3 regions of the Cytobacillus sp. FSL M8-0252 genome follow, and region 1 is predicted to be linked to each of the others. Evidence: predicted binding sites of a transcription regulator. Region 1 holds the regulator's gene; each other region holds the start of a gene.
The links. Region 1 encodes CtsR, which represses protease genes until heat stress. Its sites were predicted from a motif close to ATGGTCAATAAAGGTCAAACA; they were not measured.
Positions count from the first base shown of each region.

Region 1 (3,288 bases):
TCATTCAACATAATGCTAACCTCTTCATTTTCAGTAAGTAGGCAGGCACCATGACTAGCGTTTTCTGCTAAATGAGGACTAATCAAATGTTTTTCCATCAGCACCCTTTTTTGCAATGGTTGTAAATCATCCATTTGCAATAACGAAAAGTCACCATAAGTATCAAAAGTCGATTTTTCCATTCTTGCTTTAATGATCTCTATCACACGTTTAGCTTCATCATGGGAAAAGATTGTTGGAAAATTAACCTGTTTAATATTGCGAGCTAAACGAATTCTAGAACTAAGTACGATATCAGAATCAGGACCTTCTGCACTCATCCAAGAGCTGACAGCCTGATTGATAAACCTTTCTAAAGACAAGTTCATTCCCCTCCCTCTAGATGGTTTTTCATTTCTTTTTCCAATTGACGTATTGCATCTCTTGTCTCTGCTGCTTTCTCAAATTCCTCTTTAGTTATAAGTTCTTTCAAGTTTATTTTTAAATCCTCAATTTGCTTTTTCAAATGGATATCTCCACCCATTCTTGTAGGGATTTTTCCATTATGATTCCAATTACCACTATGAAGCCTTTTAATAATTGGCTTTAACTGTGCTCGGAAAGATTCATAACAGTGGGCACATCCGAATTTCCCGACTTTAACAAATTGAGGAAAGGTCATCGAGCATTGCTCACACTGTACTACCTGCGCTTGTTTATTTAACTGAGCTTGGTTATTTGCATAACTTGTATCTATATTAAATAATCCGCTCAATAGATTATTAATAGAAAATCCAGATCCATTATTTAACATAAACATATCCCCATGTTCTTGGGCACATTTTTCACATAAATGGAACTCAGTCTTTTCGCCATTCATAATTTTTGTAAAATGTAGAGTCGCAGGTCTCTGATTACATTCTTGGCATATCATCTGTTTCACCCCTCCATACTTTACAGCCTACTTATATTTCAATGTATTTAGCATCGCAACAAGCATCCTTGCTCTTAACTCATCCCTATAGGGTAACTCTAAGTAAAGAACTGAACGGTCAATGACACTTAACATAATCTTCGCTTCTCGAGTAGTAATAATCTCTTCTTCAACTAATCTGTTTATAATATTTTCAGCACTATTTTGTGAAATACGATCACGTACAATCCTAATCAATTGATTAATTAAATCAACATAATCATAAGCTTGCACTTTGGTGATTCTTATATAACCACCACCGCCACGTTTACTTTCGACAGCATAGCCTTTTTCAACTGTAAACCGAGTATTTATGACGTAATTTATTTGAGATGGGACACATTGAAATTTATCAGCGATCTCGCTCCGCTTAATTTCAACAATTTCCCTTTCGCTAAGTTCCAAGACTTCTTTAAGATATTTTTCAATAATATCTGATATATTTTTCACCCGGCCTCCCCCTATCTGACTTTGACTATATTTGACATAAATTATACATGATTTGTGTGAAATGTTGCAACGAAGTAGTATTATTAATTTTCCCCTTTTTTTCTAAATCTCAAACGTATGAAATATAGGTTCATTCATTAAATTTATAATATGTTTAGATTGTGTAGATGTTATTTGTCCATTTAAATAAACGAATTCATTATAGCACGACAAAAAAGAGCACATACAAATGATGTGCTCTTTTATCTTGCCCGGCAACGTCCTACTCTCACAAGGGGACAGCCCCTAACTACCATCGGCGCTGAGAAGCTTAACTTCCGTGTTCGGTATGGGAACGGGTGTGACCTTCTCGCTATCGCCACCGGACTATGAAATTGTAAGGGAATCGTTCCCTCAAAACTAGGTAATGTTGAAGAAGATATTTATTGAGTAATCGCCTATGCGTTGCTGACGCGACTACTTACGTAGTGCTGTCTAGCTGCGGCGCCTAGGTGCTCGAGGTCATAAGCCAAATTTGTCATGAGGTTAAAGAACAACCTCCTGTCAAATTCGTCTTATGCTTGTCGCACCTGGGCAAGGCGCCTCCGCATTTCGAATTGGTTAAGTCCTCGATCGATTAGTATTAGTCAGCTACATGTGTCGCCACACTTCCACCTCTAACCTATCAACCTGATCATCTTTCAGGGATCTTACTAGCTTGCGCTATGGGAAATCTCATCTCGAGGGGGGCTTCATGCTTAGATGCTTTCAGCACTTATCCCTTCCGCACATAGCTACCCAGCGATGCCTTTGGCAAGACAACTGGTACACCAGCGGTGCGTCCATCCCGGTCCTCTCGTACTAAGGACAGCTCCTCTCAAATTTCCTGCGCCCACGACGGATAGGGACCGAACTGTCTCACGACGTTCTGAACCCAGCTCGCGTACCGCTTTAATGGGCGAACAGCCCAACCCTTGGGACCGACTACAGCCCCAGGATGCGATGAGCCGACATCGAGGTGCCAAACCTCCCCGTCGATGTGGACTCTTGGGGGAGATAAGCCTGTTATCCCCGGGGTAGCTTTTATCCGTTGAGCGATGGCCCTTCCATGCGGAACCACCGGATCACTAAGCCCGACTTTCGTCCCTGCTCGACTTGTAGGTCTCGCAGTCAAGCTCCCTTGTGCCTTTACACTCTACGAATGATTTCCAACCATTCTGAGGGAACCTTTGGGCGCCTCCGTTACTCTTTAGGAGGCGACCGCCCCAGTCAAACTGCCCACCTGACACTGTCTCCCATCCCGATAAGGGATGTGGGTTAGAATTTCAATACAGCCAGGGTAGTATCCCACCGACGCCTCCACCGAAGCTAGCGCTCCGGCTTCTAAGGCTCCTACCTATCCTGTACAAGCTGTACCAAAATTCAATATCAGGCTACAGTAAAGCTCCACGGGGTCTTTCCGTCCTGTCGCGGGTAACCTGCATCTTCACAGGTACTATAATTTCACCGAGTCTCTCGTTGAGACAGTGCCCAGATCGTTACGCCTTTCGTGCGGGTCGGAACTTACCCGACAAGGAATTTCGCTACCTTAGGACCGTTATAGTTACGGCCGCCGTTTACTGGGGCTTCGATTCAAAGCTTCGCGTGAGCTAACCTCTCCTCTTAACCTTCCAGCACCGGGCAGGCGTCAGCCCCTATACTTCGCCTTGCGGCTTCGCAGAGACCTGTGTTTTTGCTAAACAGTCGCCTGGGCCTATTCACTGCGGCTCATCAAGGCTTTAACACCCTAATGAGCACCCCTTCTCCCGAAGTTACGGGGTCATTTTGCCGAGTTCCTTAACGAGAGTTCTCTCGCTCACCTTAGGATTCTCTCCTCGCCTACCTGTGTCGGTTTGCGGTACGGGCAC
Region 1 covers NZ_JBBOWZ010000001.1:102,120-105,407, reverse strand. Annotated here, with positions in the region: gene MKX83_RS00550 (protein arginine kinase) at 1-362, opposite strand, end outside; gene MKX83_RS00545 (hypothetical protein) at 365-913, opposite strand; gene MKX83_RS00540 (CtsR family transcriptional regulator) at 941-1,402, opposite strand; rRNA gene rrf (5S ribosomal RNA) at 1,652-1,768, opposite strand; rRNA gene MKX83_RS00530 (23S ribosomal RNA) at 1,999-3,288, opposite strand, start outside.

Region 2 (3,288 bases), 1.6 Mb from region 1:
CAAGCTCCGTAGGCATAGAGTCAATCTCTGTCCGGATCATTGCACATGCCTCATCAATTAAATCAATCGCTTTATCTGGTAAAAAACGATCTGTAATATAACGATCAGATAAAGTAGCTGCTGCAACAATAGCCCTGTCATGAATATTAACCCCATGATGAATTTCAAATCTCTCTTTTAAACCTCTTAAAATAGAGATAGAGTCTTCTACATCAGGTTCTTTTACTAATACTTGTTGAAACCTTCTCTCTAATGCCGGATCTTTTTCAATATACTTTCTATGTTCATCCAATGTTGTTGCGCCAATACAATGTAGCTCACCTCGGGCAAGCATCGGCTTCAACATATTACCAGCGTCCATCGCACCTTCTGTTTTACCAGCTCCAACGATTGTATGTATCTCATCTATAAACAGAAGAATACGACCATCACTCTTTTTAATCTCTGCTAACACTGCTTTTAAGCGTTCCTCAAATTCACCTCTAAATTTAGCACCAGCAATTAACGCACTCATATCTAATGAGAAAATCGTCTTATCTTTCAGTCCCTCTGGTACATCTTTTCTAACAATTCTCTGTGCTAATCCCTCAACAATTGCTGTTTTACCAACACCTGGCTCCCCGATGAGGACAGGATTATTTTTCGTTTTCCTTGAAAGTATGCGAATTACATTACGTATTTCTTGATCTCTGCCAATGACAGGATCTAATTTCCCTGTTTTCACTTCTTCCACTAAATCTCTACCATATTTATGAAGTACTTCATAAGTACCTTCTGGGTTTTGTGATGTCACCTTTTGATTCCCCCTGATCTCTTCAATTGCTTGTTTGATATCCTCCTTTTTCATTAAAAAGAGGTCTGTAACATTCGTCTTTGCCACAATCACTGCCCATAAAACATGTTCAATGGATATATAATTGTCCTGCCATTGCAATCTTAATTCTTCTGCTTTTGACAAGGTTTTTCTTAAATCATTAGTAAGATAAAAAGAATTTAAATCCACACCACTTCCACTAACCCTGGGTTTTCTTTCTAATAAATGTTGCAATGATTGTTTCACATTTTCAATTGTAAAATCACTTCGTCTTAAAATATTTGTAAAAAGATGATCCTCCTGCAAGAAGGAAAGGAATAAGTGCACCGTATCCACCTCTTGGTGACCTTTATTTGTCGCCATCCTTTTGGCAGTCATTAAACCTTCTTGCAAAGAGGTTGTCATTTGATTAATATCCAATCGCAAGTCACACTCCTGACCTTTTTTGACCTTTGTTTTATTATAAAATTATTTCCTACCATATGTAAAGCCATCCACATTTTGGGATGGCATCTGATCGGTTTCATTATTATGGTTTTCTTTGATAAGTCCATAATCGATTATGGTTTGAGTTTTCAGGAAATCGATCACCCGCACGAAGACTTACCACTTGTGGGTTATTCACATTACTGCCAGTTTCTCCAATTTCAATATATTTACCATTATTCGGCGCTTTCTGCCCTGCTCTAAATTGTCGATTTTGTCCCAAAATGAGCACCTCCTTCAAACTTACACTTTTATTATTTCCGCGAGAAGGAGGAATCATAAAGGAAATTGTAGGTATTGTGTTTTACTCAAATCAGATTGCAAGCCTGGCTTTGGCGCTTTTATTGTTGGGTGTACTTTTTAAATCACTCTTACTCCGCAGCTATCTTTGCCCATTTTTCCTCTCAATGGAAGAGCTATACCTTTTTGCTCACCTCAAACTGCCTAAATTCTCTTCTAATGATAAAAAGCACGAACCATTCTAGGAACAGAATAATTCATGCTTCAGGAAACTTATAGTAATTCAGTTAATAAGGCTTTTTGTGCGTGAAGGCGATTGCCTGCTTGTTGGAAAACAGCGGAGTGATCACCGTCAATAACAGACGCCGAGACTTCTTCCCCACGGTGTGCGGGCAAACAGTGAAGGAATAAATAATCTTCTTTTGCACAGGCTACTAGTGACTCGTTCACTTGATAATCATGAAAGACTTGTAAACGCATTTCATTTTCTTCTTCTTGACCCATACTCGTCCAGACGTCCGTATAGATGACATCAGCGCCATCAACCGCCTTTTTCACATCGTTTTCGACGAGAATTTTACTACCTGTCACTTCAGCAAATCCTTGTGCTAAAGCAACCACTTTTTCATCTGGTTCGTAGCCTTTCGGACATGCAATCGTCATATGCATGCCAACTTTTGCTGCTGCAATCATTAATGAGTGAGCTACATTATTGCCATCTCCTACATAAACACAACTGATACCTGCTAATTGTCCTTTTACTTCTTTAATCGTTAACAAGTCTGCTAGTGCTTGACAAGGATGATATTGGTCCGTTAACCCATTAATCACTGGAATAGTAGCATGTGTTGCAAGTTCTTCTATAATATCATGAGAAAATGTACGAATCATAATACCATCAACATAATTAGATAAAACTTTTGCTGTATCTGCAATCGTTTCTCCTCTACCGATTTGCATATCATTACTATTTAAATATAGGGCATGACCGCCAAGTTGTAACATACCCGCTTCAAAGGAAACCCTTGTACGTGTAGATGACTTTTCAAAAATCATTCCCAATATTTTGCCCTTCAATGGCTCTTCGGCTTGATGATCCGTTTGCTTCATTTCATATGCCTTTTCGACAAGACCAATGATTTCTTCAGAAGAATAATCAGCTAATGTTAGCATATCCTGTCCTTGTATATCTAACTTTTTACCACATACAGTCGATGTTGTAATCATGATATCGTCACTTCCTTTACACTGTCTTTTTGCCAATCCTCAATTGCTACTGCTTGCCAATCCTTTTCTGTTAAAGCAAGTAAATAGGCCTCAAGCGACTCTAATTCACTAAAAGTGTGTAGTCTGTTTTTAACCGCCCATTCCCGCATACGTTGGTTTTCATCACCAGTGAACGGATTGTAAAGTGCAACAGTTGTTTCATCTAATTCGGCACCTTGAGCATCTAACAATTTGGTATTTGACTCTTTTGCCAATGTCCTAATTCCATCTGTTAATTCACCACTATACAAAACGGACCGTTCTTTATCTCCATGTAATTGGAACACTTTCTTTAAAGCTTGTGGTAAAGTCGCTGCTAACGCAATTCCTTCCCCAGTTGACTTCATTTCTGGTCCTACTTTAGCATCAAGACCTTTTAGTGCATAGTTAGAGAAAACCGGATATTTGACAGTAACAAATGTTTGCTTCGTATCTTCTGGAAGTTGGTCTTTTTCGAAAAATTGCTTTCCTAATAATACTTT
Region 2 covers NZ_JBBOWZ010000001.1:1,732,899-1,736,186, reverse strand. Annotated here, with positions in the region: gene clpB (ATP-dependent chaperone ClpB) at 1-1,234, opposite strand, end outside; gene MKX83_RS08940 (YjzC family protein) at 1,344-1,523, opposite strand; gene argF (ornithine carbamoyltransferase) at 1,814-2,767, opposite strand; gene MKX83_RS08930 (carbamoyl phosphate synthase large subunit) at 2,764-3,288, opposite strand, start outside.
Region 2: a site for CtsR is predicted at 1,247-1,267, ahead of clpB (ATP-dependent chaperone ClpB). Genes of this name have one in related genera too.

Region 3 (3,288 bases), 1.7 Mb from region 1:
AAGATGCTCTTTGGTTAATGATTTAAATTCAACAATATTGTCAACTCTGTTTAGAAATTCAGGTTTAAAGAATTGTCCTAATGAGTCGAGTATACTTGCTTCATTCCAAGCGTTGTTATCCGTTGCAAAGCCGACTTGGACTTCTTTTGTTTGAACACCGGCGTTACTTGTCATAATAATAACGGTTTCGTTAAAGTGTACAGTCCTACCTTGACTATCTGTTAAGCGACCATCTTCAAGTATTTGTAGAAAAAGGTGCTGCACATCGGGATGTGCTTTTTCAATCTCATCTAATAGGATAATGCTATACGGATTTCTACGTACTTTCTCTGTTAATTGTCCTGCTTCTTCATGACCAACATATCCTGGAGGAGAACCAATAATTTTCGCTACACTATGTTTTTCCATATATTCACTCATATCAAGTCTTATCATAGATTCTTTTGTACCGAATAATTCTTCAGATAATGTTTTCGTTAATTCTGTTTTACCAACACCTGTTGGTCCGACAAATAAAAACGATCCGATAGGTCGATGTTTAGATTTAAGACCTGCACGACTTCTTCTAATAGCTTTTGCTACTTTTTCGACTGCTACTTCTTGGCCAATAACTTTACGGTTTAGATTTTCTTGTAAATGTTTCATCTTAGATTGTTCATCAGTCATTAATTTTCCGATTGGTATACCGGTTTTATCTTCAATGATTTTTTGGATATGTTCGACTTCTACTTTCGCTCTTTCTCTTGTGTTTGAACCAAGAGTTTTCTCCAATTCTGTTTCTTTATCTCTTAATTGAGCTGCTTCTTCATACCTTTCTTCTTTAAGCAACTGTTCTTTTTGCTTTGCTATTTCTTTTAAACGCAATTCAATATCCTCATCAGATGAAACACCTAATGTTAGGTTTAATTTTGAGCCAGCTTCATCCATAAGGTCAATTGCTTTATCTGGTAAGAAGCGGTCTTGAATATATCTTGACGATAGTTCTACACAAGCTGTGATGGCTTCCTCTGTATAAATAACATCATGGAAGCTTTCATAATTGTCTTTTAATCCTTTGAGGATATGTCTTGCTTCCTCTAAACTTGGTTCTTTGACGTGAACTGGTTGGAATCGTCTTTCTAATGCTGCATCTTTTTCTATTTTTCTATATTCAGAAAGAGTAGTTGCCCCAATTAATTGCATCTCACCACGTGCTAGTGCAGGTTTTAAAATATTGCTAGCATCCATTGATCCTTCAGCTGAACCCGCACCAACTAATAAATGGATTTCATCAATAAAAAGGATTATGTTTTTTCGTGTTTGTACTTCATTTATTAGTTGTTTCATTCTTTCTTCAAATTGACCTCTAATACCTGTATTCGAAACAAGGGAGGCCACATCTAACAAGTAAACTTCTTTATTGAGTAATTTCTTTGGTACATCACTATTAGCTATTTTTAGTGCAAACCCCTCAGCGATAGCTGTTTTCCCCACACCGGGTTCACCGATTAATACTGGATTGTTTTTACTTCGTCTATTTAGTATTTCAATTACTCGTGCTATTTCTTTATCTCGACCAATCACGGGATCAATGAGACCCGCTCTAGCCATTTGCGTTAAGTTTTTAGCGAATTGATCAATGAATCCACCACTACCACTTTGTTTTCTTTGAGATGGTTCATTCGGTTGTTGACTTTGATGATGAGCATTTTGCTCATTTGTCAATTGTTTAAAAAGATCATCGAATGGTATAAAACCTGAGAAACCATTCATCGTCGGACCAAAGGCAGGAAGAGATTGTTTTTCATTCTCGTAACAGCTTTGACAAAGACGAATGGTTGTCTCCTTACCATTAATCGCATATCTCATATTGACATTCGCTTCATTTTGTTTGCATGCTTGACATTTCATTAAAGTTTCCTCCTTTTGACTTTGACTAACTTTGACCTTATGAATACAGTATACTTTGACCTTATTTGACTTTCAAGTATTTTGATTATCTTTTTTATTAAAATTAGAAAAAAGGTATTCCGTAAGAAAAAGCTCGTCTTTGTTTGTCCTTCTTTACATATATTGTGGAGAAGGAGGAGATCGACTTGACGAAAATTAATTGGGGAGCTTCCTTTCAAATCGCAGCAGTTTATGTAGGGACTGTTGTTGGCGCAGGGTTTGCAACTGGGAGGGAAATCGTCGAATTCTTTTCGAGATTTGGTTTTATTGGTTTAATTGGGATTTTAATGAGTGGATATATATTTGTGTTTTTAGGATCAAAACTAATGATCATTGCTGCAAAAATAAATGCAAGATCTTTTCAAGAGTTAAATACACATTTGTTTGGAAAGCATTTTGGTTTAATTATCAATGGATTAATGCTCATCATGTTATTAGGTGTCTGTGCTGTTATGCTTTCAGGTGCAGGTGCTGTGTTTGAAGAACAACTAGGGTTATCTAAATCAATTGGTGTGGTATTTACAATTGCTTTATCAATTATAACAATGCTTGTAGGTATAAAAGGATTATTTGCCGTAAACGTTGTTGTCGTTCCTATGATGATCAGTTTTAGTTTCATCTTATTGTTTTTCTCTATTCAACAGCCTTTCTTTTTAGAAAATATTTTATATATTCCTTTTGCTGAGGATGGTTGGAAATCAGTTGTATCTCCATTTACGTATGCCGCATTTAATTTAATGTTAGCGCAAGCTGTGTTAGTTCCAGTTGCTTCGGATATTAAAGATATACATACGATTAAATGGGGAGGATATTTTGGTGGGATTGCACTAACAATGATTTTAGTTTCTAGTCATTTGTCATTGGTGAATATTCCTAATTTAGAAAGTTATGAAATCCCTATGGCAGCTATTATGAAGTCACTTGCGTCTTCAATATATTGGATATTCGTATTTGTTATTTATGGTGAAATATTTACTTCAGTAATTGGAAACGTTTTTGGAGTGGAAAGGCAAATTCGGCAATATTTTAATATTCCTACGGTTGTAACAGTGATTGGGATTTTTACCATCTGCTATTTCGGTTCATTCATTGAATATGGAGAACTGCTTTCCTATTTATATCCTTTATTTGGTTATATTAGTTTAACATTTATCATCTTATTATGGATGAAAAAAGAGACTGACAGCTAGGACAGTCTCTTTTTTTATTAATTTGTATGAATCGTTTTTGCCATTTCTATAAAAGCATCTTTATAGTTAGTATCTTCATTCTTATTAAATAAAGTCAGCTTTACTTGGGCTGAATCATTGTGGATAATAAATGCCGTTACTGTATCGGTTTCAGATGAAGCTTCCATCA
Region 3 covers NZ_JBBOWZ010000001.1:1,850,625-1,853,912, forward strand. Annotated here, with positions in the region: gene MKX83_RS09540 (ATP-dependent Clp protease ATP-binding subunit) at 1-1,890, opposite strand, end outside; gene MKX83_RS09545 (YkvI family membrane protein) at 2,076-3,119, shown strand; gene MKX83_RS09550 (hypothetical protein) at 3,137-3,288, opposite strand, start outside.
Region 3: a site for CtsR is predicted at 1,943-1,963, ahead of MKX83_RS09540 (ATP-dependent Clp protease ATP-binding subunit). Genes of this name have one in related genera too.